DNA from 4 places in the Pragia fontium genome. Region 2 is predicted to be linked to each of the others. Evidence: predicted binding sites of a transcription regulator. Region 2 holds the regulator's gene; each other region holds the start of a gene.
The links. The regulator Fur, encoded in region 2, represses iron uptake genes when iron is present. The targets are predictions, from matches to a motif close to ATAATAATGAGAACNACTATCAA.
Positions count from the first base shown of each region.

Region 1: feoA (ferrous iron transporter A) is a predicted target of Fur. The motif match lies at 2,795-2,817, and genes of this name have one in related genera.
Region 3: EL341_RS12215 (Nramp family divalent metal transporter) is a predicted target of Fur. The motif match lies at 6,255-6,277, and genes of this name have one in related genera.
Region 4: EL341_RS17285 (siderophore-interacting protein) is a predicted target of Fur. The motif match lies at 5,846-5,868, and genes of this name have one in related genera.

Region 1 is NZ_LR134531.1:233,505-241,594, reverse strand. It holds gene EL341_RS00920 (Tex family protein) at 41-2,362, shown strand; gene feoA (ferrous iron transporter A) at 2,954-3,181, shown strand; gene feoB (Fe(2+) transporter permease subunit FeoB) at 3,241-5,559, shown strand; gene EL341_RS00905 (FeoC-like transcriptional regulator) at 5,560-5,808, shown strand; gene EL341_RS00900 (YdgH/BhsA/McbA family protein) at 5,892-6,164, opposite strand; gene bioH (pimeloyl-ACP methyl ester esterase BioH) at 6,279-7,055, opposite strand; gene gntX (DNA utilization protein GntX) at 7,121-7,810, shown strand; gene nfuA (Fe-S biogenesis protein NfuA) at 7,862-8,090, shown strand, end outside.
Region 2 is NZ_LR134531.1:1,449,143-1,457,232, forward strand. It holds gene glnS (glutamine--tRNA ligase) at 1-1,612, shown strand, start outside; gene EL341_RS06350 (putative signal transducing protein) at 1,697-2,113, shown strand; gene fur (ferric iron uptake transcriptional regulator) at 2,174-2,623, opposite strand; gene EL341_RS06360 (YbdD/YjiX family protein) at 3,235-3,429, opposite strand; gene cstA (pyruvate/proton symporter CstA) at 3,528-5,588, opposite strand; gene fldA (flavodoxin FldA) at 6,182-6,697, opposite strand; gene ybfE (LexA regulated protein) at 6,821-7,108, opposite strand; gene EL341_RS06380 (alpha/beta fold hydrolase) at 7,284-8,033, opposite strand.
Region 3 is NZ_LR134531.1:2,823,332-2,831,421, forward strand. It holds gene gshA (glutamate--cysteine ligase) at 1-1,557, opposite strand, end outside; gene EL341_RS12195 (YqaA family protein) at 1,631-2,059, opposite strand; gene yqaB (fructose-1-phosphate/6-phosphogluconate phosphatase) at 2,056-2,622, opposite strand; gene pagP (lipid IV(A) palmitoyltransferase PagP) at 3,006-3,560, shown strand; gene chaA (sodium-potassium/proton antiporter ChaA) at 3,734-4,843, shown strand; gene EL341_RS12215 (Nramp family divalent metal transporter) at 4,993-6,222, opposite strand; gene EL341_RS12220 (ClbS/DfsB family four-helix bundle protein) at 6,487-6,990, opposite strand; gene EL341_RS12225 (MgtC family protein) at 7,736-8,090, shown strand, end outside.
Region 4 is NZ_LR134531.1:3,983,325-3,991,414, forward strand. It holds gene EL341_RS17260 (TonB-dependent hemoglobin/transferrin/lactoferrin family receptor) at 1-1,507, opposite strand, end outside; gene hemP (hemin uptake protein HemP) at 1,599-1,781, opposite strand; gene EL341_RS17270 (ABC transporter substrate-binding protein) at 2,101-2,952, shown strand; gene EL341_RS17275 (amino acid ABC transporter permease) at 3,373-4,113, shown strand; gene EL341_RS17280 (amino acid ABC transporter permease) at 4,115-4,861, shown strand; gene EL341_RS17285 (siderophore-interacting protein) at 4,920-5,696, opposite strand; gene mdtG (multidrug efflux MFS transporter MdtG) at 5,909-7,129, opposite strand; gene EL341_RS17295 (autotransporter outer membrane beta-barrel domain-containing protein) at 7,522-8,090, shown strand, end outside.

The DNA of each region.
Region 1 (8,090 bases), 1.2 Mb from region 2:
ATAACAACCCTAATTCCTCAAACAGACAAATGTATGCTTTATGAATAATCTATTAAGTCGCACCATTGCCGATGAGCTAAAGGTCAGAGCTGAGCAGGTTCTCTCCACCATGAACTTATTGGATGAAGGCAACACCGTTCCCTTTATCGCCCGTTACCGTAAAGAAGTTACCGGTGGTCTGGATGATACTCAACTCCGACAGCTGGAGGCCCGTCTGGTTTACTTGCGTGAACTGGAAGATCGCCGTCAAACTATTCTTAAGTCTATCAGCGAACAGGGTAAATTATCAGACCAACTTGCGTCAGCCATCAATGGCACCATGAGTAAAACCGAACTGGAAGATCTCTACCTGCCTTACAAACCCAAGCGCCGTACTCGTGGGCAGATTGCTATCGAAGCTGGTCTGGAGCCACTGGCAGACAGCCTATGGCAAGACCCACAGCAGGATCCGGAACAGGTTGCTGCCACCTACATTGATAGTGACAAAGGGGTCGCGGATACCAAAGCTGCCCTTGACGGCGCTCGTTATATTTTAATGGAACGTTTCTCCGAAGATGCTGCACTGTTAAGTAAAGTCCGCGACTATCTGTGGAAAAATGCTTACCTGACTTCCCGAGTTATCGAAGGTAAAGAAGAGGAAGGAGCCAAGTTCCGCGATTACTTTGCCCATCAGGAACCCATTGCCAACACCCCTTCTCACCGAGCGCTGGCAATGTTCCGCGGTCGTAATGAAGGCATCCTGAACCTCGCTTTAAATGCCGATCCGCAGCACGATGAACCGCCGCGTGAAAGCTATTGCGAACAGATTATTACCGATCATCTCAATCTGCGTTTAAACAACGCACCAGCAGACAGCTGGCGTAAGGCCGTGGTTAACTGGACCTGGCGTATTAAGATTTTGATGCATATGGAAACCGAGCTAATGGGTGGCCTGAGAGAACGTGCTGAAGATGAAGCAATTAACGTTTTCGCTCGCAATATGCACGATCTGCTGATGGCAGCACCTGCCGGTATGCGTGCCACCATGGGGCTGGATCCGGGTCTGCGTACTGGGGTAAAAGTTGCCGTGGTCGATGCGACCGGAAAACTGGTTGCCACCGATACCATCTATCCACATACCGGTCAGGCGGCCAAAGCCGCTGCCAGCGTGGCTGCACTGTGCATAAAACACGATGTAGCACTGGTTGCCATCGGTAATGGTACCGCCTCCCGGGAAACGGAACGTTTCTATCTTGAGCTACAGCGCCAATATCCTGACGTTAAAGGACAGAAGGTTATCGTCAGTGAAGCGGGTGCATCGGTGTATTCCGCCTCTGAATTAGCCGCAATGGAATTCCCCGATCTGGACGTTTCTTTACGTGGTGCGGTATCTATTGCTCGCCGCTTACAGGATCCACTGGCGGAACTGGTAAAAATCGAACCGAAATCCATCGGCGTTGGCCAGTATCAACATGACGTTAGCCAAACCTTGCTGGCGCGTCGTCTGGATGCCGTGGTTGAGGACTGCGTAAACGCCGTTGGTGTGGATTTGAATACCGCTTCTGTGCCACTGCTAACTCGCGTTGCTGGTTTAAGCCGTATTATCGCTCAAAATATCGTGGACTGGCGTGATGCCAACGGGCGTTTTAACAACCGTAATCAACTGTTAGATGTGAGTCGCCTCGGACCGAAAGCCTTTGAGCAATGTGCCGGATTCCTGCGCATTAATGAAGGGGATAATCCATTGGATGCCTCTACCGTTCACCCGGAAACTTATCCGGTGGTAGAACGTATTCTGGCAGCAACAGATAAAACGCTACGGGACCTGATGGGTAGCCCGGAATCCCTGCGTGGCTTAAAAGCGTCAGACTTTGTTGACCAGCGTTTCGGCGTACCTACCGTGACAGATATTCTGAAAGAGCTGGAAAAACCGGGTCGCGATCCTCGTCCTGAGTTTAAAACCGCTAACTTCGCCGAAGGTGTGGAAACCCTGAACGATCTCAACGTCGGGATGATCCTTGAAGGTACCGTTACCAACGTTACCAACTTCGGTGCATTTGTGGATATTGGCGTACATCAGGATGGCCTAGTCCATATCTCCTCGCTGGCGGATAAGTTTGTCGAAGATCCGCACACGGTTGTCAAAGCCGGGGATATTGTGAAGGTGAAAGTGATGGAGGTTGATCTGGCCCGTAAACGCATCGCGCTCTCTATGCGACTGGATGAACAACCGGGTGAAAACGGCAGTCGTAAATCTTCTCCTGTCGAACGTGACCGGCCACAACGCCAAGCTTCTCAGCAAAAGGCTAAACCCGCGTCAGGTGGCAATAACAGCGCAATGGGTGATGCACTAGCGGCCGCTTTAAATAAAATGAAGCGATAGTCAGTGATACCATAAACTATTCATTGGCTGTCGGTGACAGCTAATATAAGCCACAGCCTGTGAATAGTTATCTAATTGATTTAAATCAAACAAAGATCATTCTTTATTACGTGTATTATTGGTTAAATATTATTGCCGAATAAAATAATCAGAAAAAATAAATTCATTATATAAAGTCAGATTCTCTTTTATCTTCAATAAGTAACAGACAAAAAACATCCGTCCTTGGGCATATTCCCGCTAATTTCCATCTTCTTTACGAACATCGCTTCACCTTATAAATTTAATATATAAATCAAATAATTAAAAAACAAGGTATTCTCTTGACCCGCAAAAACTTTTCCAGACAAATCGCGCATATTAATGCTGGCAATATCGATGAACAAAGATAGTAATAATTATTTACGCTTAACAATTGTCGTGTCATTGTATACGATAATCATTATTACTAACATTAGCATCGTAAGCATGACAATTAAGAGTGGCGATGATCAATTGATAACGGCTGGCTGTTACTGGTTAACCATTCAACCGTTATTTGATACGTCTTATGCTGTTTAAAAATGTGAGTTAAGGTTACATAATAACGCTATGAAATCATTACAACCTCAGTGCTCATACAAAATTACCGGCTTCAGTGCCGAAATTAATCCTGCATATCGACAAAAACTGCTTTCTCTTGGTCTATTACCCGGCTCCATATTTCGCGTTATCCGCGTAGCGCCACTCGGTGATCCCATTCAAATTGAAACACCCCGCATATGTCTGGTGCTGCGAAAAAAAGATTTAAATTTTATTAAACTCAGCCCGATTGAATAATCGATGTACTGGGTTAATAACAATCAATATTCATCACTTTCCTCTTTCCTGGCTAACACATGAAACAACTTACTATTGGATTAATCGGTAACCCAAATTCAGGTAAAACCACCCTGTTTAATCAGCTTACTGGTTCACGCCAGCGTGTAGGAAATTGGGCTGGGGTCACCGTTGAGCGTAAGGAAGGCCACTTCAAGACTGACGGTCATCAAGTCACGCTGGTTGACCTGCCGGGAACGTATTCACTCACCACCATATCAGAGCAATCTTCTCTCGATGAACAGATTGCCTGTCACTATATTTTAAGCGGCGAAGCCGACCTGCTACTCAACGTTGTAGATTCCTCCAACCTCGAACGTAGCCTCTATCTGACATTACAGCTGTTAGAACTTGGTATTCCCTGCATTGTCGCCCTGAATATGTTGGATATTGCCCACAACCAGAATATCGAAATTGATATTGAAGCGCTTGCTGACAAGCTGGGCTGTCCGGTTATTCCGCTGGTCTCCACGCGGGCTCAAGGTTTAAAAGAATTAAAAGCGGTGATTGATACATGGCAATCAAATCAACATGAATCATTGATTACCTATCCGGATATTATTGAAGATCAGGCCGGCCGACTGGCTAGTCTGATGCCTGCGTCATTATCCAATCAGCAAACTCGTTGGTTAGCTTTACAAATGCTGGAAGGGGATATTTACAGTAGCTCACTGTCCGGGCAGGCCGTTGAACTGTTGCCAGAAGCCCGAGAAATATTACAGCAGTATTATCAGGAAGATCCGGGACTGATTATTGCCGATGCCCGCTATCAGACTATTGCGACTATCTGTCATGATGTACATAACATTAGTCAGGCTCAACCAAGTAAGCTGACTCAGCGACTCGATAAGGTCTTGATTAACCGTTGGCTGGGGCTACCAATATTTCTGTTAGTCATGTACCTGATGTTTGTGCTGGCGATTAATATCGGCGGAGCACTACAACCGCTGTTTGACGCTGGCTCAGCCGCCATTTTTATTTCTGGCATTCAATGGGTCGGTCAAACTCTGCATTTCCCAGAATGGCTAACTATCTTCCTGGCTCAAGGTATCGGCGGGGGTATTAATACCGTTCTGCCTCTGGTTCCACAAATTGGCCTGATGTATCTGTTTTTATCCTTTCTGGAAGACTCCGGTTATATGGCGCGGGCAGCATTCGTTATGGATAAACTGATGTACGCGCTCGGACTCCCGGGTAAATCATTTGTGCCGTTAATTGTTGGTTTTGGCTGTAACGTCCCTTCCATTATGGGCACCCGTACACTGGATGCACCACGGGAACGTCTGATGACCATTATGATGGCTCCCTTTATGTCCTGCGGAGCTCGACTGGCCATATTTGCGGTCTTCTCAGCGGCCTTCTTTGGCAAAGACGGCGCGCTAATTGTATTCTCGCTCTACATTCTGGGGATTATCGTCGCTATTCTCACCGGCCTGATGTTGAAGTACACCATTATGAGAGGCGAAGCGACACCGTTTATTATGGAGTTGCCGGTTTATCACGTACCCCATGTGAAAAGTTTATTGTTACAAACATGGCAGCGCCTCAAAGGCTTCGTACTACGCGCTGGAACCGTGATTGTTATCGCCAGCATCATTATTGGTGGCCTAAACAGCTTCTCGTTTTCAGGCAAACCGGTAAATAACATTAATGAATCCGCCTTGGCTTCTACCAGCAAAGTGTTAACCCCACTACTGCACCCAATGGGCGTAACCCAAGATAACTGGCAAGCCACCGTCGGTCTGATCACCGGCGCCATGGCTAAAGAGGTGGTCGTCGGAACATTAAATACCCTGTATACCGCCGAACAAATTACCAAAGAACCCTTTGATTATCAGAACTTCAATCTGTTGACTGAACTGGAAGGTGCGGTAACTGAAACCTGGGATAGCCTAAAAGAAACCTTCACCCTAAGCGCTCTCAGCAACCCTATTGAAGCCAGTAAAGGCGACGGCAATATGGAAGGCAGTTCTATGGGGGTCATGAGCAGTAAGTTTGGCAGTATTTCTGCCGCTTACAGCTATCTGATTTTTGTGCTGCTGTATGTCCCTTGCGTATCGGTCATGGGTGCCATTGCCCGAGAAAGCAGTAGAGGCTGGATGCTGTTCTCCATTTTTTGGGGACTTGATGTGGCCTATAGTCTGGCAACGTCGTTCTACCAGATAGCCAACTTTGCTTCTCATCCACAGCAATCCATTATGATTATCACCACTATTGTGTCATTTAATGCCTTGCTGATGTATATCCTGTATCACGCTCGCGATCGGGTTACCACGCGCATACCGAAAACCAGCGTAGAAGCCGCCTGCTGTAAAGACAAAACCGGACACTGCCATTAAATGGTCAGCCTAATTGCTGTACGTGATGCGATTGCCTTGCTGGGTATCGCCGAATTGAATCAGCTTAGCCATCAATTTAAGCAACCACCGACCTTAATGCAGGCAATGCTAAAACAGCTCGAAGCGATGGGAAAAATTGAACGGGTAGAGGTGGATTCCAGCTGTCTGACGGGTAGCTGCAAAAGCTGCCCAGAAGGGAAAAAATGTCTGACCGAGGCCTATCGGATTAAAAGTCATCCTACTGATTAAATTGACAAACTCAGGCAATACCAGAAAAGAATACCGTAACATGTGCGGTATTCTTTTTTATATTAAAGCATTACAAAGAGATGTTATTTATACACTTCTGCCGTTGCTTCGATTTGATTATTACCACCTTCAGCAATAATAACGAAATACTTGCCGCCTTTTTCATCGGCTAACTTAGACAGAGCTTCTTTAATATCAGTTGGTGATGCCGTCGCTTTTTTGGCTAAATTAACAGAACCTACTTTTTCGTAGTTGTTTTCTTTAGCCTGCTCTTTGGTAATCTCGGTTGCGGCTAAGGCGCTGAGAGAGAAACAGCCAGCTGCAATAGCGATAACCAGTGTCCTAAACATTTTCATAATAGCTCCTTAATAGAAAGTGAATACTGATGTCTCACGATCATATTAAGTATTTAGCATATCCCTTATTTGTCAAAAAATAACCAAAACTAAATTTTTATATGTTTCAGCTAACTATAAATTATTCACAAAATATATTATTTCCTGACAAAAAATCTCCGGATGGGAAATAAAAGGGGCATGAGCGGCGTGGTCGATCATCAGAGAATGAGAGCTTGGCCATAGCTGGTCCAACTGAGGAATAATTTTCCGCGGTACCAGTCCATCCAGCGCACCATAAATACGCAAAAAAGGCGGTTGAAGATCAACCAGTTCTGAGCGTAAATCATTTTCTGCCAGCATACGTAAACCACTATTCAACACCTCAACCCTTGGCATTGGGCAGCTAAGAATCACTTGATTCAACTGTTTAGCATCTTTACGGGCATCCGGCGTACCCAGCGTTTGCAGCGCTAAAAAACGGACAACCGTTTGCTGGAAATCGATGCTGAGCTGATTTTCGAATCCGTTTAGCACCGATGTTTTAATACCCGGCCAACCTTCATCGCTACGTTCAGTAAAACAGGGAGATGATGCTACGCTAATCAGTGCCTGTACCCGTTCAGGTGCCATCAGCGCTGCTTTACTGGCCACCAGTCCTCCCATAGACCAGCCAAGCCATACCGCTGACTCCGGTGTATTGTTCAACACCACAGACGTCATCTCTTCCAGTTCCATCTCACCATACTGCTGGCTACGACCATAGCCCGGTAAATCGATAAGGTGCACGCGAAAATGCGGCGTAAGCCTATCAACGATGCAATGCCAGACCCCGGTATTCAATCCCCAACCGTGCAACAGCACAAGATCGGTCTCGCCATGGCCAAAAGTCTGACAATAAAGTGATGACATGAGTATGGTTCCTGCTAATTAATAAATGCAAACCACCCGCCGGTGGCCCACTGAGTCAAGATAAAATGCCGATAATGAATAGCTTATGTTGGCTATGCCAACAGCCACTTGCCATTGTACAACATGCTATATGTAGCGTTTGTCTGAATCTGCTACCTTCTTTACCCGTATGCTGCCCGCGCTGCGGTTTACCGGCATCCAGTCAGACTCGCCAGTGTGTCGAGTGCCAAATAATACCACCAGAATGGCAGCAGCTTATTGCCGTCAGCGACTATTGCTCACCGCTAAAATACTTTATCAGCCGCTTAAAATTTTATGGCGAAGATAAATATGTCCCACTCCTCTCGCGTTTACTTCTCTTATCTTGGCTAAACGCGCGCAGGATACGCCAGCTCTCTCGTCCTGATTTACTGATTTCTGTCCCTCTGCACCATACTCGCCACTGGCGACGCGGATTCAACCAAACCGACTTGATAGCTCGCAGGCTCTCTCGATGGGTTAACTGTCGGTATCTACCTGACATTATTTCCCGCCATCGCCCTACCCCCAGCCAACGAAATTTAAGCGCCAACCAACGGCAGTGTAATCTGATGGATGCCTTTTCCTGTAACGGCGACGTACGCGGACAGCATATTGCTTTATTGGATGATATTGTCACTACCGGCAGTACCGTGGCAGAAATTAGCCGTTTGTTATTACTACACGGTGCTGCCTCTATTCAGGTTTGGTGTTTATGCCGCACCTTGAAGAGTTAGGGTAAATAGGCGTATTATATCCGACAAGAAAGGTCAACTACTGAGCATGTCATGATTATTATTACCGATTCAGCCCAATCCCACTTTAAAAAATTACTGGCTAATCAGGAAGAAGGCACGCAAATCCGTGTTTTCGTGATTAATCCAGGCACGCCAACCGCAGAATGCGGTGTTTCTTACTGCCCACCGGATGCGGTTGAAGCAAGCGATACCAAGTTAACATTCGGCGAGATTTCTGCTTACATTGATGAAATCAGCGCACCTTTTCTTGAAGATGCTG
Region 2 (8,090 bases):
TTTAGCATCAGGTAAACACACGACTATCGTGACCCGTTTTCCACCTGAGCCGAACGGATATCTGCATATTGGGCATGCGAAGTCCATTTGCCTGAACTTTGGCATTGCGCAGGACTATCAAGGTCTGTGTAATTTGCGTTTTGATGACACTAACCCGGTAAAAGAAGATATCGAGTATGTTGAGTCAATCAAGAATGATGTTCAGTGGTTAGGTTTTCATTGGGATGGCGCAGTGCGCTACTCTTCTGACTATTTTGATCAGTTACATCAGTATGCGGTTGAATTAATCAGCAAAGGCTTAGCCTATGTGGATGAGCTGAGTCCTGAAGAGATGCGTGAATACCGTGGAACGCTGACTCAGCCGGGGAAAAATAGCCCATATCGCGATCGCAGCATAGAAGAAAACCTTGCGCTGTTTGAGAAAATGAAAAACGGTGAATTTGCTGAGGGTAAAGCTTGTTTGCGTGCCAAGATCGATATGGCATCCTCTTTTATCGTTATGCGCGACCCTGTTCTGTATCGGATTAAATTTGCCGATCACCATCAGACCGGTAATAAGTGGTGCATCTACCCGATGTATGACTTTACCCACTGCATTTCAGATGCGCTGGAGGGAATAACTCACTCTCTGTGTACGTTGGAATTCCAAGATAACCGTCGTCTGTATGATTGGGTGTTGGACAATATCACCATTCCTTGTCATCCACATCAGTACGAGTTTTCTCGCCTGAATTTAGAATACGCCATTATGTCAAAGCGTAAGCTGAATTTGCTGGTGACTGAAAATAGGGTAGAAGGATGGGACGATCCGCGGATGCCGACCATTTCGGGTCTGCGTCGTCGTGGTTATACGGCCGCTTCAATCCGTGAATTCTGCCGTCGCATTGGCGTAACTAAACAAGATAACAACGTAGAAATGGTGGCGTTAGAAACCTGCATACGTGAAGATTTAAACGAGAATGCACCGCGGGCCATGGCCGTATTGAATCCGGTTAAAGTTATTATTGAGAACGTACCGGAAGGGCACGAAGAATGGTTAACCGTTGGGGCTCACCCGAATAAGCCTGAAATGGGAACCCGCAGTGTACCGTTTAGCCGTGAGATTTACATCGATCGCGCAGACTTCCGTGAAGAAGCCAATAAGCAATATAAGCGCTTGGTTTTAGGTAAAGAAGTCCGTCTGAGAAATGCTTATGTGATCAAAGCTGAGCGGGTTGAGAAAGATGCTCAGGGTGAAATTACCACCATTTACTGTAGTTATGATTCGGCAACCTTGGGTAAAGATCCGGCGGATGGCCGTAAGGTGAAAGGTGTTATTCATTGGGTTTCGGTTTCTCACGCACTACCTGCTGAATTCCGTTTGTATGAATGCTTATTTAATGTGGCGAACCCTGGGGCGGCAGATGACTTCTTGTCTACGATTAACCCAGAGTCCTTAACCATTGCCCATGGTTTTGTTGAGCCAAGCCTAAAAGAGGCTCAGCCTGAGTTTGCTTATCAGTTCGAACGTGAAGGATATTTCTGCGCTGATAATCGTCATTCATCAACGGATAATCTGGTATTTAACCGCACGGTGGGTCTGCGCGATACCTGGGCTTCTCAAGCCAGCTAGTATGCCAGATTGACAATATGCTTGAATAAAAAATGCCCGCCAGCATAAACTGACGGGCATTTTTTTAAGGCGAAGGAAGATATTATGGGGCCGTTGGTTGTAGTGGGGCGATACTCTTTTCCACTTGAGGCGCAAATTGCTAAAAGTAATCTTCAGGCCGCTGGCATCCGCGCGTATATTGCCGATGAGCATACCATTAATATGCAGTGGCTTTATTCTGATGCGTTAGGTGGCGTCAGGCTAATGGTGGCTGAGCAGGATGCGCAGGAAGCCGAAGAGATTTTGCAGCAGGATTTCTCACTATCGATAGCGGAGACGGAAATTCCCGACAGTGATGTTGAGAGTGATTGGATTTGTCCTGCTTGCGGGAGCCATAATGTTGCTCTCTTTACCAAGGGAAAGAAATCCGCTTTTGTGATTTTTATTCTGCTGGGTTTTCCACTTTTTTTCTATCAGCATGGAATTAAGTGTAACGATTGCGGTAAATTCAGCAAAAAATAATGCCAGCAATTATGCTGGCAATTGTCGCTGCTATGATAGCAGTCTGAAAGAATGAGCTAATTAACCACGGGAGTCGTGCAAATTCTCATCTTTACGGCAGTCACCGGATATACACTTACCATACAAATACAGGCTGTGGTTGGTTAGTTTAATATTATATCTTTCGGATATATCCCGTTGACGCTGTTCGATCAATTCATCGCTAAACTCAATAACTCGGCCGCAGTCCAGACAGATTAAATGGTCATGATGATGTTTTTGCGTTAGTTCAAAAACGGATTTACCACCTTCAAAGCTGTGGCGGGTGACAATGCCGGCATCATCAAACTGGTTTAAAACGCGATAGACGGTGGCAAGACCAATCTCTTCTCCCATATCGATCAGACGTTTATATAAATCTTCCGCGCTAACGTGATGATTCTCAGGCCCCTGAAGTATTTCCAGAATTTTAAGTCTAGGAAGGGTAACTTTCAGTCCAGCCTTCTTCAGTGCGATATTATTATCAGTCATGCAGATTTCTTCCTAAATTCGGGACGCCATGAGTCTTTAGCGAACGGTTAACAAAAATATAATATAGCATTATAGGGTCAGATACATGAAATAGGAACCACAAGGTATGTAGGGGAATCCGATTACACTGATAGCTATCATTATGGTTTTATGGAAATTTCATCTCCACTTTTTTACTTTGCTATTGATTTGCTGAGGCGTATTGAGCCGTAACCAGCCAATCCTTTCTTAGCCCATCAACAAGTCAATGAGGTTCGATAATTACTAAGAAGGCCAAATGAGGCAGGTTAATTGCCCATTGAGAACCATAGTCAAAGCTAACCATGCGATGTGCATTTTGTACAATGACTCATTCACCAGGTTCGCTAACAATAATCAAAATACTTATATAGCGTAGCATGTGATTAGCCTATTTTTCGATGGTTGTTGCTATAAATGGGCCAATAAGTTTGATATTAGCGCTATCTTGCTCAAAACATGAGAAATAATGTTATCACGCAATCTATGAATTATTGGGTTAATGGATTGTTTTAAGCGAAGGATTAATCAATTGGCTTTCTTTGAGGCTGAAAAGCCGGTTACGATGGTAACCGGCAAAGGACATAATCTATTTAACAACAGGGGCCATTGCCTCCGCCGTAGCGTGCTTTCTGACGTTCCCGGAAGAATTCCTCATAGGTCATCACTTCCCGATCCGGATGGGTCAGGTGCATATGCTGGACGTAATTATCGTAGTCAGGCATACCCACCATTAAACGAGCCGCCTGCCCAAGATAGCGACCTACTTTTGCTAAGTCTTCAAACATAAGTATTGGCCTCCTTTTTATGGTGGCAGTATTGCTAAAAACTTTTGCATACTGCCATTTTTATGCTTGGCGATTAATGGTTTTTAGCCATCAGTCAGTTATTGTATTGATGCTGGAAATGGTTGGTAAGGCACTTCATTCGCCGTTGGTTGAGGATTAGCCTTGGCTTTGAAGGCCGTACGCAAACCGAAAACCACCACGCTGAGCATGACCAACATAAAGAGGATGGTCAGTCCGGCATCTAATTGGTTGTTGAATATCAGCGCGCTCATTTGATCGAGTGATTTAGCCGGAGCCAGAATTTCACCCTTATCCAAGGATGCCTGATATTTATTCGCCAGAGCCAAGAAGCCAACGCGCGGGTTAGCATCGAATACTTTCTGCCATCCGGCGGTGAGCGTACAAACCAGCAGGAAAATAGTTGGGATCACGGCGACCCAGGCATATTTTTCTCGCTTCATTTTGAACAGCACTACTGCGCACAGCGTTAGGGCGATAGCCGCCAGCATCTGGTTAGCAATACCGAACAGCGGCCACAGGGTATTGATTCCACCTAATGGGTCCACAACGCCTTGATAGAGGAAATAACCCCATGCGGCAACACACAGCGCTGTTGCTGTAATGTTGGCAACAAAAGAGTCGGTACGTTTCATTGAAGGGACAAATGTTCCTAGCAGGTCTTGCAGCATAAAACGTCCTGCTCGGGTACCTGCATCCACCGCGGTCAGAATAAACAAGGCTTCAAACAGGATAGCGAAGTGATACCAGAATGCCATCATGGTTGGGCCAGTAATCTGACTCAGGATATGTGCCATACCCACAGCCAAAGTAGGAGCACCTCCGGCACGGGAAACAATGGTGGTTTCCCCAACGTCTTTGGCATATTGAACCAGTACGTCTGGCGTAATGGTAAAGCCCCATGAACTGACAACGGTAGCCGCAGATTCAACCGTTGGTCCTAATATTGCTAATGGGCTGTTCATCGCAAAATAAACGCCAGGGTCGATAACTGAAGCCGCTATCAATGCCATAATGGCGACAAATGACTCCATCAACATACCGCCATAGCCAATAAAGCGGGCGTGGCTTTCATTCTCTAACATTTTGGGCGTGGTACCTGAGGCGATCAGGGCATGGAAGCCGGAGATTGCACCGCAGGCAATAGTAATAAACAGGAAGGGGAATAGATTGCCTGCCCATACCGGACCAGTACCATCAATAAATTGGGTGGTGGCTGGCATCTCTAGTTTAGGGGCAATAATCACGATACCAATGGCCAAGCCAACGATGGTGCCAATTTTCAAGAACGTTGACAGGTAATCACGGGGTGCCAGCAGCAACCAGACGGGTAACACTGAAGCAATGCCACCATAGATAATCAGTGCCCAAGTGAGTTCTACCCCGGTGAGGGTAAAGAAGGGCGCTAGCGTTTCACTTTTAGCCACTTCTCCGCCATAGATAATGGCCAGCATCAGTAGCACAAATCCGATAACGGAAACCTCGCCGATTTTACCCGGACGAATATAGCGAGTATATACACCCATAAACAGAGCAATCGGAATTGTCACACCAACGGTAAATGCCCCCCATGGGCTGCTAATCAGAGCTTTAACCACGATTAACGCCAGCACCGCCAGTATGATAATCATAATCATAAAGGCGCCAAACAGGGCAATAACACCGGGCACTTGACCCAGCTCGGCTTTCACTAAATCACCCAATGAGCGACCGTCGCGACGAGTGGAGACAAACAACACCATAAAGTCTTGAACAGCACCCGCTAGCACCACACCGGCCAGAATCCAGATCATACCCGGTAAGTAACCCATTTGCGCTGCCAGAACCGGACCGACCAACGGCCCCGCGCCGGCAATGGCTGCAAAGTGGTGACCATAAAGAACATATTTATTGGTTGGGACGTAATCCAGACCATCATTGTGACGATAGGCTGGCGTCATACGAGTGGGATCAAGGCGTAATACTTTATTAGCAATGAATTTACTGTAATAGCGATAAGCAATTAAATAGACGGATACGGCAACAACAACAATCCAAAGTGCGTTGACCTTTTCACCATTGTTTAATGCAATTATAGCGAGCCCACAGGCGCCAAGAATAGCGATTGCAAACCAGATAATATAGGATGCTATGCTGCGCATAGACGCTCCTCCTCGTTATTTAAGAAGATAGATATAAAATTGAATTCACGTATTTAGCATGCCGAATGCATATTTATTATAAAGAAATCATAATAATAGAAAGTAAATCTATTCAGGCATGGCAATAAAACAATGTCAGCACTCCGTCAGATATTATATTATCTCTATGATGTTCCTCTTTATTTATGATCGCGAATGCCTGTCACCCGATGAGGGCTGCATGCAGTGTATTTGCCGTATGATGTATTTATATAGTTGAAATTCTTTTAATAAACCTATTGCCAATATTAACTGTTAATTTACTAATGGAATTTAACAATTAACAGAGTAAAAATGAGCTATAAGCTTTTATAGTGTATCAACAGATTTAGAATATGAGTTTGCACTTGCTCACAGGTTAGTAAAATTTTTGATTTAAATCGGCCAATGAAAACCTTATATATTCTGAGGTAATGGCAAATGCTAATAATTAGAAGGGGATACATTGGTTGGATATAATAACCACCAGATACTCTCTGGTGGTTATTATATATTTGATTAATTCTGAATATAGACTACGGGCTTAATATGTCGTACAAATAATAAAAAATAAATCAGGCAAGATTCATTTCATCAATAATTTGTTTAACCCATGCGGATACACGCTCAGAGGTCAATTCAGGTTGACGATCTTCGTCAATGGCTAAGCCGATAAAATGGTCGTCATCCGCTAAGCCTTTAGAGGCTTCAAAATGGTAGCTGGCGGTTGGCCAGTTGCCAACAATCGTTGCGCCATGTGGTTCAATAATATCGCGAATAGTGCCCATTGCATCACAGAAATATTCTGCGTAGTCTTCCTGATCGCCACAGCCAAAGATAGCAACCAGTTTACCTTCGAAATCGATCTCTTCCAGCGTTGGGAAAAAATCATCCCAGTCACATTGTGCTTCGCCGTAGTACCAAGTCGGAATACCCAGTAGCAGAGTATCAAAGCGTTCGATATCTTCTTTACTGCTTTTGGCGATATCGTGAATTTCTGCGACCTCTTTACCCAGTTGCTTTTGGATCATTTTGGCAATGTTTTCAGTATTGCCAGTGTCGCTACCAAAGAAAATACCTACGGTTGCCATTGTGTATTACACCTTTATAAATATTAATCAGTCGTATTCAATAATATAACATTGTTGACGTTGGTTGGCATCGTTAATCTGTGTCAACCAACATCAGTGATAGAGGGCATATGGTGATTTTTATCATCGCTTACTCGTCGTTTTTTTATACTCATTTAACAGCAGTAATTCGACCAGTTCGCTGCGGTTGATCCCTTGTTTAGCCGAAAGCTCATCAATGATATCAACGGCGTCTTGCGATAGTTTCAATTCAACGCGTTTTAAGCCGCGGACTCTATCACGGCGCAACTGATTACGTTTATTGATTCTCAGTTGTTGATCGCGGGATAACGGGCTGGTTTTAGGTCGCCCCGGTCGACGCTCGTCAGCGAAAAGATCCAGCGTGGTACGATCTAATTGTTCTTTTGCCATACACTCAAAACACATCATCAGATAAAGATAAGACTAACCGACCCGTTTAGTCGCCCCAGCAAAACTGAAATTTCACGCGTTAGCGTGGCAGCGGATAATAGCGCAGTAGAATCCGCCCGCCAATGGCTAAACTGGGTTATCCGCTAAATGTTGGTTGAATTTCAACCGAGTTAGCTCAATTTTGCAAAAATTTGCGAATAATCCGTATAACGTGTTGAGGTTTTTCGGCATGAACCCAATGCCCACAGCCGGCAACCACGTAGGCTCTGGCCTGTGGAAATTGATGGGCAATGGCAGTGCGATAGCTATCCTGAATATAGGGGGATAGCTCACCGCGAATAAAAATCACCGGCTTATTCCATTCTGGCACTGTCTGCCAGCCAATAATATCCCCATAACGCTGCTGCAATACCGGCAAGTTGAAGCGCCACTCTCCAGCATGAAAGGATTTGAGTAAGAATTGAATAACACCTTCATGTAAGTTTAATTGGCGCATAATTTCCGATGCTTCAGAACGTTGCTTCACTCCTGATTGGGTTACGGCATTTAATGCGGCAAAAACATCGTCATGGTGACTTTCCTGATAGGCAACGGGGGCAATGTCGATAACCACTAATTGCTTAATTAACGCAGGGGCTAATTCGGTCAGCTTCATCGCCACTTTACCGCCCATCGAGTGGCCTACCAGCGTGATATTCTCCAGTGCCAGCTCGTTCAACAGGGTAAGCAGGTCTTCTGCCATGACCTGATAATCCATCTCTGATGAATGGGGGGAAAGACCGTGATTACGCAAGTCAACTTGTAGGATTTGGTAATCTTGCTGTAGGTCTCTGGCCAGAACGCCCAGATTATCTAAACTGCCAAACAGGCCGTGAATAAGAACGATAATCTGACCATTCCCTTGAAGGCGATAGTTTAATTTCATAACAATGTCACATATTCAGTTGCTTTACGTTAGAGTATCACGATACGAACTTGTATA
Region 3 (8,090 bases), 1.4 Mb from region 2:
TTGGTTTTGCTCAGCTAAAAACGCATCAAAACTCAGCGTATCCTGTTGTTCCATCTCTTTCTGACGCTGAATAGAAGCAATACGTTCAGCTTCCAGCACCGTTTCAGTTAACACGCTCAGCGGTTCAGACTGCAGCATCTGACGATATTGCTCAGCTAATGCCAGACCAAAACTACCGACACCAACATCTTTAATCGCCTGTAGCATTCTACCGGAGAAGGTTAATTCAGGATTCTCAAAGGCTGAAACCAATTTATTGCAAACATCCTGATACTGAGAGTTTTTATTTGATCCATCTAAAACTTCCGCCACTCGCAATAAATCAACGAACAGTGATTTTCCAACGATTTCCAGCGGTTGACGTGCGGTATCACAGCCCATTCCGATAGTCTGGCCTGGTTTGCGTCCCTCAAGGATCACGCGATCCCAGTTATGGCGCGTACATTGAAGTTCTTCACTGCTCATTTCAGGCGCATCAGCCAAGGTACACCAAATTAAGAACAAATCGAGGAAGCGCGCCTGATCGGCATCGATACCAATAGGAGAGAATGGATTAATATCCAGCGCCCTAACTTCAATATATTCTACGCCACCGCGCAACAGAGCATCAGATGGCGATTCATCTTTACGGGTTACTCGTTTAGGACGAATCGGTGCATAAAACTCATTTTCAATCTGTAAAACGTGACTGTTGAGCTGCTGATAATGGCCATTTTTCTTCTCATCCAGATACTTAAACTGCTCTGCTGGAATAGAAATGGCTTTTTTCAGACCTTCTACATAAGTGGCTAAGTTATTGAAGGTAATACCCAGATTACTTTGAGCCGTATTGGTATACCCTAAATCACTCATTCGCAGTGATGTAGCATAAGGTAAATAGCAGGCACCGCTTTTCAGCTTCTCAAAAGGTAATTTGGTTGCTCGACCTTTGATAAAAGAAGAGCAAATCGCCGGAGAAGCACCAAACAGATAAGGTATCACCCAACCAAAGCGATAATAGTTACGAATCAGACGGAAGTAACCCTGCGAAATTTTATCTTTACCACTTTCAGCATCAGTAATGCCTTCTCGCGCCTGCCAGAATTCCAATGGTAATGAGAAATTGTAGTGAACGCCGGATATGGTTTGCATCAATGCGCCGTAGCGGTTTTTTAACCCCTCACGATATAGCGTTTTAAAACGACCTGCATTAGAAGTACCGTATTGAGCCAACTCGATTTTATCTTCAGAATTGATAAAGCACGGCATACTCAATGGCCACATTAATTCGCTACCCAGTTCACGGCTCACATGACGATGTATATCACGCAAGAAATCCAATGAATGATCCACACTGCGATCGACCGGGGTAATAAATTCTAATAATGCTTCGGCAAAATCGGTGGTTATCCATCGATGCGTTAACGCTGAACCTAAAGATTCAGGATGAGGCGTTGTTGCCAGATGACCATTCGGCGTAATACGCAGCGTTTCTCGCTCGATACCACGTTGAATACCATTTAAAGCTTGAGGATGCGCTTCCAGCCAGGATAGCGCTTTAGATACGTCCGGGATCAATTCGACCTCCCGTAATCAATATTCATACAACCTGCCAAAATAATTGGTTCATACACCGTTACCTTTCTCTTTATTAACTAAAAAAAGAGAGACCTTTCAGGGTTATCAACATCACGGCAATATAGCGTAGCGATTTCCCTATCAACATAAAAAAAGTGACTGACCACCAGGGTAAACGTAGCCACCCCGCTAACAAACATAATAAGTCACCCATAATAGGCAACCAACTTAATAACAGCGCAGGCGCACCAAAACGCTGTAGCCACTTCATGGCTAATGCTAAACGTGGATGATGTTTTGGTATCGGCGCTAAACGCCCAATAACAACATTCGTCAAACCACCCAACGTATTTCCAACTATTGCTACCGCCAGTAATAACAGCGGATCGGTTTCAACCGTCGTCAATAATGCCGCAAAAACGACTTCTGAATTACCCGGCAATAGCGTGGCGCTTAAAAAACTACTGCTGAACAATCCCAGTAGGGGTAAAGTATCACTCACAAATGACGCACATCCACGGCATCCATTCCCGCCGCTTTAGCTGCCTGAAGACCAAACGGCGCATCTTCAAATACCACGCAGGAAGCTGGAGCAACCTGCATAAGTTGAGCACAGCGTAAAAACGTATCCGGGGCCGGTTTATGGTTCTGAACATCATCAGCCCCCACAATCGCGGAAAAATAATCCCTCAATCCAACGTGCTGCAATAATCTTTCAGCAAAACCATGCATACTCCCCGTTCCCACCGCCATTGGCCGTTTATTACGGTAAGATTTTACCACTTCAACAATAGGTAAAGGTTTAACCATGTCCAACACTATCGACTCAACAATCTCAAACTTTTCCTGAGCCAATTTAAAAGGGTCCAAGTCTACCTGATAACTGTCGATCACAAACTCGGCAATCTTCCATGAAGGAGATCCGTTTAAGCCGATGACCGCTTGTAAATCCAATTCCATACCATACTTGGCCAGCACTTCACTCCAGGCTTGACGGTGCCCTTCTTCCGTATCCAATAATGTGCCATCCATGTCAAAAATCAGGCCCTGATAGCGGTCATACATGATAGCCCCCACAACGTTAAGTTAGATAGAGAACAAGCTATTTGGTTACTTTATCGTAAAACTAAATTAATGTCGCTTACTGAGTTAAATCTCGACCTCTCAGTATGAGCACTTAGCATTAACCCATATTTTCATAGGGTTAATGCTTAATCTACCTCATCAGGAAAATCATAATTAATTCAAAAAATATAGTTTTTATAACAATAAGTTGTAACAATGACGCGCTATAAATAGCGTGTTTGTGATGGATATGGCCTGAAGTTTCACTATAATGGCTACAGATTCGAAATATAAACTCACAATGTAAATAGTATTTATGCATCTTTATTTTCATTGGGATAGATGCGATATATGGACATGAAAACTGGAATACAAAAAATAAAATGAAAGGCGTTATTATCACAACTACAGCTCTTTTGCTGACCTTATCATTCAATACCGTCGCTGAAGAGGCGGCAGATGATGGTATTTGGGCAAGCATTAAGAATAACGTTAAAGAAACATGGAATTCCCCAACCAGAGATCTGTACGTTCCTTTAAATACGTGGCACAACCGTGCAACGTACGATAAAGAGAAAACGGACTCCTATAACGAGAGACCGTGGGGAATCGGCTATGGCGTTTCACGTTTTGACAGTGATGGTAACTGGCATTCTATTTACGCGATGGAATTTCAGGACTCCCACAATCAGATAGAACCCATTATTGGCTATGGCTACCAAAAGAACTGGTATCTGGGGAGCAATAATGACTGGCGACTGGGATTAGGCTTTACCGCAGCGGTTACCGCTCGACATGAATATAACTATATTCCAATACCTCTACCGCTGCCCTTATTTTCAATTGAATATAAGAAATTTGCGATACAAAACACGTATATCCCCGGTACCTATAATAACGGCAACGTATTGTTTACCTGGGCTCGCTGGCAGTTCTAGCTAAAATATCCTCAGGCAGGTCACGTTAACCCCCTTTCTTCAGGTAGATTAACGTGACCTGCCTGATTTTTTTCAATCCTGTTACTGAAATTCTATTATTATTAGTCATAGATGGAATATTAATAGCGCTTAACGCTATTGCCTGATGGCTTTATTAGCTATAGAGAGAATTTATGGATCAAGCTCAACCACATCCTTCCTTGAAAACGCGTCACAAAGAATATTCACTTATTCTGACGATGTTCACTATTCCAGTACTGTTATATTTACAGCACAGCACCAGCCTTCTGATTACTGTTTTAATCAATCTTCTGGCACTGGTCACTATTTTAGGCAGTGCATTCAGCGTTGTTCGCCATGCGGATGTTCTGGCTCACCGACTAGGAGAACCTTTCGGTTCATTAATTCTAAGTCTCGCGGTCGTTATTCTCGAAGTCAGCCTGATCTCAGCGCTGATGGTAACCGGTGATACCGGACCTACCCTAATGAGAGATACACTCTACTCCGTCATTATGATTGTGATGGGTGGATTAGTCGGCATATCATTGTTGCTGGGTGGCCGAAAATTTGCCACCCAGCATGTTAATCTGGCAGGCATTAAACAATACCTCACCGCACTATTACCCTTAGCAATTATCATTCTGGTGCTCCCTGCTACTCTGGCTAGCAGTACTTTCACATCAGGCCAGCTAATCGTCATTGCGCTCTTATCTGCTGCTATGTACCTGGTATTTTTGACGATTCAGACCAGAACTCACCAAAATCTCTTTATTTATGAGCATGAAGATGAAGGAGATGGCCCTGATGGCCACCACGGTAAACCATCAATCCATAGCAACGCATGGCATGCGGTCTGGTTAGTCATTCACCTCATTTCAGTCATTGCCATTACTAAGATTAATGCTGGTTCATTAGAGTATTTATTAACCGAGTTGCATGCTCCACCGCAATTTACCGGTTTTCTGATTGCATTATTGATTCTCTCCCCAGAAGGGCTTGGCGCACTGAGAGCGGTAATGGCGAACCAAGTCCAACGAGCAATGAATCTGTTTTTCGGCTCAGTATTAGCCACTATTTCCCTAACCGTTCCAGCTGTTGTAGTTATTTCTCTTATAACCGGTAAAAGTCTGGTATTTGGTCTATCAACACCGAATATCGTTTTGTTAGTGAGTATATTGCTGTTATGCCAAAGCTCATTTGCCACAGGCAGAACCAATGTATTAAACGGCGCTGCTCATTTAGCAATATTTGTTGCTTATCTGTTGGTTTTAATGATGGGATAACGCGTTAAATTGCAAACAAAACGCCACTCAAAAGTGGCGTTTTTACTTCACTCTGATTTTTCTCAGTCTCTAGACATGAATAGCAATGAACCTAAAATAACTCAATGCTCTTATGCTATTTCAGCACCGTTAAGCCCACAAAAATCAATTTATATCAAAAAACTCACAATCAGATATAGATTCAGACTTACTACCAGCACCACAATAATCCGACCAATATTCTGCATAATAAAACTGTTCACCATATCACCCATCAACTGGCGGTTGCCGGTGAAACTCAGCAGTGGAATTAGCGCCAACGCGATGCCAAAGCTTAAAAAAACCTGGCTGACAATCAGAATACGCGTTGCATCCATGCCACACAGAATGACAACAAACGAAGGGAGCATGGTTACACTACGACGTACCCACAACGGAATACGCACGTGGATAAAGCCTTGCATCACTACCTGACCCGCCATCGTCCCCACCACAGTAGAAGAAAGTCCGGCAGCAATTAAACTGAGACCAAAAGTGACAGTAGCAAACTTCCCTAGCAATGGTTCTAACGTAACGTATGCCTGATCTAACTCTGAAATACCAGTTTGGCCATTAAAATGGAACACCGCGGCGGCCATCGCCATCATGGATAAATTCACAAAACCAGCAATGGTCATGGCGATAGCGACATCCCATTTAGTCGCAGAATAGCGTTCCGCACGGCTCCCTTTGGAGTTTTGTGTCAAAGCGGAATGAAGATAAATAACGTGAGGCATAATGGTTGCCCCTAATACGCCCGCAGCCAGAAAAACGGCCTCTTTATTAGGTAAACCAGGCAATAACATCCCGGTGGAAAGTTCAGCAATATCAGGAGAAGAGAAAACCAGTTCAATAATATAAGCGCCAGCAACAAACAGCAAAAATGCGCCAATCACACGCTCCAGCGGCTTATCTCCACGGCTTTGCAGCATTAAAATAAGGAAAGTAATGATACCGGTGATAATGGCACCATTTAATAAACTTATGCCCAATAAGAGCTTAAAGCCAATGGCGGCACCAATAAACTCAGCCAAGTCGGTAGCAATAGCAATCAGTTCGGCCTGAACCCAATAAAACCAAACAACCGGGCGAGGAAAGCGATCGCGAATATGCTCTGCCAAGTTTTTGTTGGTAGCAATCCCCAGCTTGGCGGAAAATAACTGAACCACCATCGCCATAATATTGGCCCAAACCACAACCCAAAGCAGCTGATAACCAAACGCCGAGCCGGCTTGGATATTGGTAGCAAAGTTACCGGGATCAATATAACCAATCGCAGCAATAAAGGCTGGCCCCATCAATGAAAGCTTTATTTTTCTTGATAATTTGCTTGAGCGCACTGCGACACCTGAATCCGACATTATTATCCCTCCCGAATAATCACCACACCTTAATGATAATGATTCTTATTTAAATAACAAGATCATTAAACTGATTGCTAAGATAGGCGCAACTAAACAGCCGGGTAACATGTCACGTCAGGAAATAGAAGAAGACGTTACCTTATCAACGCAAGTTCTAGGGATATTATAATACAGCACGATAAAACCCACATCATCTATATAACAAAAAACCAATGAGCTGTAACAATAAATAATGAAAAAATTAACAATAGCCGGTTTTAATTAGAAACTTTTCTGAAAGCGTTTGAGCTTCTTTAGTGCCCAATCATAATGGCTGGACGTGGCCGAAATGAAGTAGGAACCTAAAGAAGCGCTTCCAGTCCATGGGTAATACTTTTTAGTAAATAACTGCTGATCATTATGGGACATAATCAGCGATTGTAATTCCCGATGAGAGGCATTCAGCTTCAGGCGCGCAGTTTCCAGACTCATCGCCTGATACTTCTGCCAGATGGCCTGATTTAATTCAGGGGTCGTACGCCAGGTATACCCTTCCGCTGGCATAATCGGCTTTTTACCTGCCATCCCTTCCCCATACCAGCGTAACATCATCAAATGCCATTCATACAAATGAACCATAACATCACGAATATTGCGATCCCTATCCTCAAATGGAAACACCATCTCCAGCACACTCTCGGGCAAGGAATCAATTAACACCACAATTTTAAAATAGTTTTCATCACTCAAGCTTAATAACTGTTGTTTATTCGTTGGCCGAGGCATAACGTCTTCTCTCTCAGATAACCGATATCCTCATCATATCTAAAGGTATTACCGTATCGTATTGATTTGGTGCAATGACGCAGCAAATTGACGAAAAAACAAACGAAAATGAGAGGTAGGCAGGGATCCACATCTCATACCACCAAAAGTCCCTTAACATGTTGATAAAACGCTAGTCGCCTCATATTTAGGCTAAATACTTTTTTACCCTCTCCTCCTCTAGAGAAATTCCATAATAGTTTTCACCACTATATAAAAACACCTATAAAAGTGTGTGTTAATTATTACCATACCACTAACTCTACAATTGATTTGAATAAGCTAATCCCGGTTTATCACTTAAATTAAATATTTTAACGCCAGAAGATAATTCAATACTTTACTTCCCAAATTTTCACTGTTATATTTCGGGAAATTTTTCGTGGAGATAAAAAATAATTGGACAGTATTAACTATAGCGACATAATTAAGGCAAGCTGACCAATCTCTTCGATGTTTAGTCGCTTGCCGAAACGGCGGGCGACATCACTTCTCATTTCTGACGTGCTGTATCCCCGAAATAAAAAATATTCCCTGACAGATATCAACTGTTATGGATTTTTTCGGATAATGAATATGTTAACTTACAGCTACGCACTCTTTCCTCCAGGCTCAACTGCACATTGATACTCAGTGTTAACTGAGGATATTTTTCTGTGTGCTAAATAGCACATGATTATTCTTCCTGTATTTATCGGAGGGAATCATGGCATTGACTCCTCTTGTTTTAAATTTACTGTTCGCTATGGGTTTCGGCGCACTTATCGGTGCCGAGCGCCAATGGCGTCAGCGTATGGCTGGTTTACGTACTAACGCATTAGTTGCAACCGGTGCAGCGGTATTTATTCTCAGCGCAGCAACAACATCACCGGATAGCCCTGGTCGGATTGCGGCACAGATTGTTTCCGGCATCGGCTTTCTCGGCGCTGGCGTGATTATGCGTGAAGGGCTGAACATCCGCGGCCTGAATACCGCCGCAACCCTATGGTGTTCCGCTGGCATTGGTGTGTTATGTGGTTTAAGCCAGTATTGGACGGCAGCCGTCGCTACGCTCGTCATTC
Region 4 (8,090 bases), 1.5 Mb from region 2:
TGGTACCGAAATAGCTGGCTTTAAACTTCAGGTCATCATCCGCCAGCAGCACATTATCGAAGCGCAGACCAAAGCCCACCTCCTGAGTAGCATTGGTTTCCGGTTTTAAATTCGGGTTGGGTTTCCAGTAGTTATTCATTTTCGGCCCCATGCTGAAATGCAGGGAGTCGTTGTACATTTCGCCCATCGTTGGAGCGCGGAAGGCTTCCGCATAGGAAGCAAACAGGCTTAGCCATTCGGTCGGAAAGACGGATAGCGCCACTTTTGGTGACCATTGGTTGGCATTGATATTATCGTAGCCGCTGCTTTCCGCTTTATAGTTGTCATAGCGAATCGCGCCGATCAGTGAAATTGGCAGATCGCGCAGGGTCATTTCATCCTGTAGCCAGCCGGAAGCAAAACGAATCTCTGCATCAGGGAAGCTGGTGGTCGCGCCGTTTGGAACCTGTTTTTGTTTATAGGTTTCTGCGCCATAGGTTAGTTGGCTGGGAATGATGCTGTTTTGCAACAGACGTGAACGGTTATCAACTTTGATACCTTCGGTTTTCTGTTTCCTTTTTTCGCGCTGGTAGCCCTGTGGCGTTGAATCAATATTGGTTTCAGAGTAATAAACTTGCGTAGTGGCATTTAACCAGTCCATCCCCTCTGGATTCAGGTTATACACTAACTGGGCGTCTTTACTTTCTGTGCTGCGATTGGTCATCACATCGGTTTTGGTATTGCTTGGCTTAAGGCTTTGCGGATTCTTGGGTTCTCTGGCGTCGTTGTTGTAATAGCGTAGATTAGCCATTAGCGACTGAGCATCACTGATAGACCATTTTCCTTTGGCTAAAAAAGAGCCGATTTGTTCATCATTTGGTGCCGTTTCACCATTACTTAAGCGTAGATTGCCCTTATCGCGGAAGTTTGCCGAGAACAAGCCATCTAAATTATCGGTACGGCCAAAGGTGGTGAGACCCATGGCTTGACTATGATCGAGGGTAGCACCGGAAGTAAACAGCCTGACGCCGCCCGTTTCACCATGACGCAGCAGGTCTTTGGCATCGACGGTTTCAAATGAAACCACCCCACCTAACGCACCACTGCCATAAAGCTGCGCCGAGGGGCCTCGTACCACTTCAACTCGCTTAATTAAGGCAGGATCGAGGAAAATTCCGTTTAGGTGACCGGTATCCGTTCCCTGTCTGACACCGTCTACCAACATTAATACGCCGCGTTTATCATAGCCGCGCATATTGATATCTTGCCCATTACTGCGGGAGGTACCGGTAATGGTAATACCTGGAATCGAGCGGATAAGATCAGCGGCACTATTAGCCGCCAGATTTTCTGGCGCATTGGCATCGACCACGGTCACCATCATGGGGGCTTCAAAGGCGTTACGATCGTTACCGGTGGCGGTTACGGTCATCACTTCGTTGGTGATGGGTGGTGTTTCGGCTTCTGCATTTGCCAGTAAAGGCAAAGCGTAGGCCAGAGCGATAGTTAAAGATGAAAGGCGAAGCATACTGCAACTCTCCATAAATGTTATGGGTGAAAGTTGCTGGCTGCCTTGACTGCTAGAAGGAGTCTGGGTGGCTGGCTAAATGGTTAAAAAATTACTTGGTTAAAATTAATTTACCGGTTTTGGTAATGCGTAATTGATATTGCTGCCCCTGATGCTGAATCAGTAGGATGCCTGATTTCCCTAATAGTTGCTGACTGTTAATCAGTGGTAGGGAAGAAACAGTATCAGCCTGTTTGTAGGGTTCTGGTTGCTTGTCGGGTATTGGTGTATTCATGATATCCACTTAGCAAATGATAACTAATCTTGTTTGATAATAATTATCATTTAAAAAGTTGAGTTCAACAAGCGTTAATTTATGAGGTGAGTAATGTTAGTTAAATGTTGTATTTTTTGTGTGGATAAATGTGGGCTAGCTGATAGCGGATAAATCATGATGCAGTGTGATGAATCAACGGAATATGATCGCATATTTGAAGCCTATATAACTAAATGGAATATAACAGCGGTTTATATTATTTCACTTTGTTTTTTAACTGGTCTTAACTAGCTGCTATTAAACACTAATTTAATAACAATAATTCAGGATGGCGGCGATGAAACTCACATTAAAACAGAGCGTACTTTCATTTACTTTACTGGCTGGTATCGCGGGTATGGCTTCTGTTGCCCACGCCGATCAGCTGGATGATATTAAAAAAGCGGGTGTCGTGAATATCGCTGTGTTCGACAGTAATCCGCCATTTGGTTATGTCGATCCGCAAACCAAGAAAATCGTCGGTTATGATGTTGATATTGCTAATGCTATAGGTAAAGCGTTAGGAGTGAAGGTTGAACTGCGTGCGACTAATCCTGCTAACCGTATTCCTCTACTTTCCTCTAAGAAAGTTGATTTGATTGCCGCTAACTTCACCATTACCCCACAGCGCGCCAAAGAAGTCGACTTCAGCGTGCCCTACTTTGCTACCGGTCAAAAGTTTATTGCCCGTAAAGGCGTACTGAAACAGCCAGATGATATTGCTAAGCTGCGTATTGGTGCCGATAAAGGCACGGTTCAGGAAATTACTCTGCGGGACAATTATCCAACGGCAAAAGTGATTTCCTATGATGATACCCCGGTCGCCTTCACCGCTCTACGTAACGGTAATGTGCAGGCGATTACTCAAGATGATGCCAAATTGGTCGGTCTGTTGGCTAACCTGCCTGATGCGGTGAAAGCCGATTTTGAAATATCGCCGTTTAGTATTACTAAAGAGTATCAGGGCGTGGGTATCACCAAAGGTGAAACCCGCTTGGTTGACGCGGTGAATAAGGTTCTGCTGGATTTGGAAAAAGATGGTCAGGCAGTGAAGATTTACGATCGCTGGTTTGGACCAGCGACTAAATCGGCAATGCCGCGGGGTGAGTTTAAGTTTGGGGCCGTGGAGCCAGACCCAGCCAAAGGTTAAATTGGTATTGGATTAATAAAGTATTTTGTAATAAAAACCGGGGTACATTTTTGGATGTACTCCGGTTTAGTTTCAGGGGAAAGTTTCGGCCATGAAAAGTGTCGTGTTTGTCTCAGCATTAGTGCACGGCCGAGCAGGGGCATTAGGGCGAATGCCCCTGCACCCGGCGCCTTCCGCACGGGAATTCAGGTCGCTTAGGCGACTTCCCGCCACTTCCAATAAGGCTTAACGCACCAGCATAGAGCCGTTCCCGACGTCGCTATGCTTCTCGCCGCATCCATGCGGCTCGTGCTGCCTTATTGGAAGCGTCGGCTGAATTCAAGTGCTCCTTTGGAAGGTCAAGGGCTGGAGATCTTCGCTATTTGTTGGTTGTTATGGTCATTAACGGTTTTATAAAAATTAAAATTTAAGCTGGCTAGAATGCTCAAACAAAAATTAACAGAATTATTATTAGAACCCCGATATCTCGGCTGGTTATGGGATGGTTTTTTGCTCACTCTGGGGCTGTCTGCGGTTTCAATTGTGGCTGCGACGCTGCTGGGCATGGTGGTTGCCGGAGCCAGAGACAGTAAGTTGGCGGTATTGCGTTTACCGGTGATTGCCTATTGTTCTCTGTTTCGTAATACGCCGCTGCTGGTGCAGCTGTTCTTTTGGTATTTCGGCGTTGGTAAGCTATTGCCTGAAGGGGTAATTCCTTGGTTAAACACCTCGCATGAAGTTACGCTGTTTGACGTCACTTTGGCGTGGCCATCTTTCGAATTTATCTCGGCTGTTTTTGGACTTACCGTGTATTTTTCGGCATTTATTGCTGAAGAGATTCGCGCCGGTATTCAAGGGGTAAAAACCGGGCAGAAGTATGCCGCTTTGGCGCTTGGGTTGAGCGGCTGGCAGTCGATGCGTTATGTGGTGTTGCCTCAGGCTTTGAAGATCGCTTTTCCTCCGCTGTTGGGTCAATACATGAATATTGTAAAAAGTACCTCACTGGCGATGGCGATCGGCGTGGCTGAGCTTTCGTATGCTTCCCGGCAGGTTGAAACAGAAACCCTGCGGGCGTTTCAGGCATTTGGGGTAGCGACGGTGATGTATATTGTCACTATTGCCCTGATGGAAGCGTGGGGGATGTGGTATGAGCATCGTTTATTAGCGAAGGAGCGGCATTAATATGGACTTCACGGTAATTTACGACAATTTGGATTATATGCTGTGGGGCGCTTATCCGGACGGCCCGATTGGTGGTGCCGCGTTAACGCTGATTATCAGCCTGATTGCCGGTGTTATTTCTGCCATTCTGGGCGTGATTTTGGGCGTGGCCTTGGCAATGTTCCGCGGCTGGTTTGGTGGCTTGATTGCCGCTATTCTCGGCTTTTTCCGCGCAATTCCGGTCATTATGTTGATTTTCTGGGCTTACTTTATGTTGCCTATGCTGTTTGGCATTGATATTCCGGCGATTACCTCGGTGATTTGTGCCCTGGCATTGATCTCGGCGGCTTATTTGGCGCATGGGGTAAAGGCGGGAATTATTGCTATCGGCGCTGGTCAGTGGCAGGCGGGCATGTCATTAGGGTTTAACCGCTGGCAGGTATTGGGATATATCGTATTGCCGCAGGCATTACGGATGATGGTGCCTTCGTTTATTAACCAGTGGATTTCACTGATTAAAGATACTTCACTGGCCTATGTGGTTGGCGTTGGTGAACTGACTTTTCTGGCTACTCAGGTGAATAATCGCAGTATGGTTTATCCGACCGAAGTCTTCCTGTTTATTGCGCTGGTCTATTTTATCTTCTGCTTATTGCTGGATGTGGTTGCCAATCTGGTGAGTAAGCGCTACTCATCCATTGAACCTAAGGCCAAAAGACGGTTATTTAGCTGGTTGTTTAAATCGCCTGCTGGAATCAGTCGGGTTTAATTATAGCCTAGCCTTCGATGCGATTTTATATCGCCGAAGGCTAAGGGCACTGTCCTATTTACTTGTTATGCCAGTAGGCTACGGCGCGTAGCAATTGGCTATCGATAGCATCATTCTCAAACAGCTGACTCAGAGCGCTAACGGTTTTTCCTTCGCCGGTAATCCAGATAAAGTAATCCTGTGGCGGTACATTTAGCGTTTTAAGGTAGTCAGTCATCTTTTTCCGATCGTCACCAATAACCCATTGAAGATTAAAGCCGCTAAGGTGGGAAAGATAATCTTTATACGCTTCATCTTTGATGTTGATAAGCGCCGTCACCTGAACCGGGCTGGCAAGGTTTTTCAACTCTTCCAAACGACGGCGTAGCGCCGGCATGCCGGATTCATCACACACATAAAGCTGCCAGGCGTAGTCTGGTGGCACGACAAGTGAACCGCGAGGTCCGCCAATGGTGAGTTTATCGCCGGGGCGAGCTTGGGCCGCCCAATCGCTGGCAACCCCATTTTCATGAAGATAGAAGTCAATAATCAGTTGATGATGTTGCTGGTCAAAAATCGGTGTGTAATCACGAGAAGGCGGTTGGATATTGTCTTGCCAAACGATGCCTTCTTCGGTGATCTCGGGTGGCGTAAATGCAGAACCGACCTTGGGGAAGAACAGCTTTATATGGTCATCAAAACCTTGGGATTGAAAGCCTTCAAGGTCTGAGCCACCAAAGATAATACGCTGGAAGCCGGTTGAAATTTGTTCGGTACTTAATACGCTAAGCGTGCGAAAACGTAATTCATTACGGACGCGTTGTGGGTATTTAGGCTGAGATTTATTTTCGGTCATTTTTATCATCTGTTTATCATTTATGGATTGTCATCGGGCAAGCGGCCTGAGAAATTTATTATATGGGGGCGATAACCAACGGTTTAATGATGTCGCTATTCCCGTTTGGGGTTTGGGTATAGTGGCAGTGGATAACGGGAATATCTTAAATGAGAATGGTTACTATTTCTATAAAAATAGAACGGTATTGATACTCTCCGCACATTTAGTCACTATTTATTCCGGTTTTTGGCTAAAAACCAGTAGGAATAGATAGCGTTAAACAGCACAACAAGTGCGGTCGCGATAAAAACTGCACGAAAGCCAATACTGGCTGCCACGCTGGAGCCCAGCATAGGGCCGCTGACGTTGCCTATATCGCGGAAAGATTGGTTATAGCTAAATATTCGTCCGGCAACCTGATTGCTACAGTTATAAATTAACAGAGTTTGTACCGCAGGTAACAGCGCGCCGTCGGCGATGCCCAACAGGAAACGTAGTCCGGCTAACTGCCATGGGTTTTGTACAAACGCCATTGGAATAAGCACCAGAATAGAAAATATCAGCATGGCAATTAGAATGCGTTCCGGTCCAATGCGATCCCCTAATTTTCCCAACCTTGGCGCACTGAGCAACGCAGCAAAGCCAGGAACAGAAGCGATAAAACCGCTGATGAATGCCAAATTTTCGATATTGTTGGATATCTCACGTACGTATAGGGTCAGAATCGGGGCAATAGAGCCGGTAGCAACCTGAATAATCATGGTGGTCACAAACAAGCCAAGTACCAGTCTGGGCTTGGTCAATGAGGCAAACACTTGTCGGCCGCTCAACATATCTTTTTTGTGAACGCGGGTAAATTGCTCTTTTACGGCATACAGCGTGAGGAGAAAGCAGATAAACAGCATGCTGGCGGTAATAAAAAATACCGGGCGCAGTCCATAGCGATCGGCGAGAAAGCCGCCGATTAATGGCCCTAACAGCGCTCCGCTGACGCTACCGGTTGATAATGTGCCGAGAGCCCATCCGCTACGGTTACGCGGTACCTGAGTCGCTATCAGCGCATTCGCATTAGGAACAAAGCCACCAAGTAGACCCAACAGCGCTCGTAATCCGAGAAACTGCCAGATATTTTGGGCTAATCCCATCAGCACCATCACAATAGCCATACCTAACGCAGAACGTAGCAGCATTAACTTACGGCCACGGCGATCTGCCAGACCTCCCCAAAAAGGAGATGCCAGCGCCGAAAACAGAAACGTAATGCTAAATACTAATCCCGACCACAGATTGAGCTCGCGATGCCCGGTTACGCCCAGTTGCTCTACATACAAAGGTAAAAAAGGCATGACCAGACTAAAAGCGGCTCCGGTCAGAAAGCATCCGACCCACACGATAAACAGGTTTCGTTGCCAATTTATGGCGGGACTTTGAGTGGTGGCTTCTGCTGGCATGGTGAACCTGTATATGGGCACATTATAGATATTTTTAGCGTGCCACGATTATTGTCTGTTTGAAAGCCGTGTTTTGTTGAAAAAATGATAAATCAAGTTAAAGCGGATAAATACTTCAGAATCAAAATGTAAATATTGTGATGGAAGTTGTTGTATAAATTTTAATGCATTGTTGGTTGATGGGGTGGGTAATAGCCTTTAACTTATTTATTAATTATATTGTTTTTTATTGCTAATCAGTTGGGTTTCATTGTGTTGTTTTTTGTGTAGGGGTTGTTTTTTATATTTATATTGATGGTTTTTTGTCATTAAATATATTTATTTTTTTATAAAAGATATTTTTTGTGTTATTTTTATTGTCTTATTGAGTTTTTTAAATGGAATTTTTTGTTTTGTTATTAATAAATAATATATATGGATGTTATAAAAGAGTTTTATCTTGTCTAAACGTTAGCATTGGTTTATCTGCAACAATACTGTGTGGCCATGCTTTTGCCACCCCGTTGTTTGATGATGGTACGGTAGAGGGTGATGTTTATGGCGGAATATCCGACATAACGCAGATTAGCGATGACAAAATGGAAGGAACGTCTGGCTTTAATACCTCAGTGCTTAATCAGGTTAATATTCATAGTGAAACTGTTGGCGTTAATCAAAGCAGTATTATTGTAGACAGTAGCAATAATTCAATAGCTGGTAATGTTTATGGTGGTTATGCGGTAATTTTGGGAAGAAGTGGTAATGCGACCGCTGCTGATACCGATGGCAGCGGCAGTCCCAGAGATCGCTCTGCGTACGCTTATACCCACAGCACTGTTCAGGGTGACAATTCAACGGTAGAAGCCAATAACAATGTTGTCAGTATTGCTCAAACGGTTGCTGTGGGGGGAAGTGTTTATGGCGGACGTGGTAACTATATTGCCCAGTCAGGTAATGCAGTGGCAGGCAGCATTACCGGTAA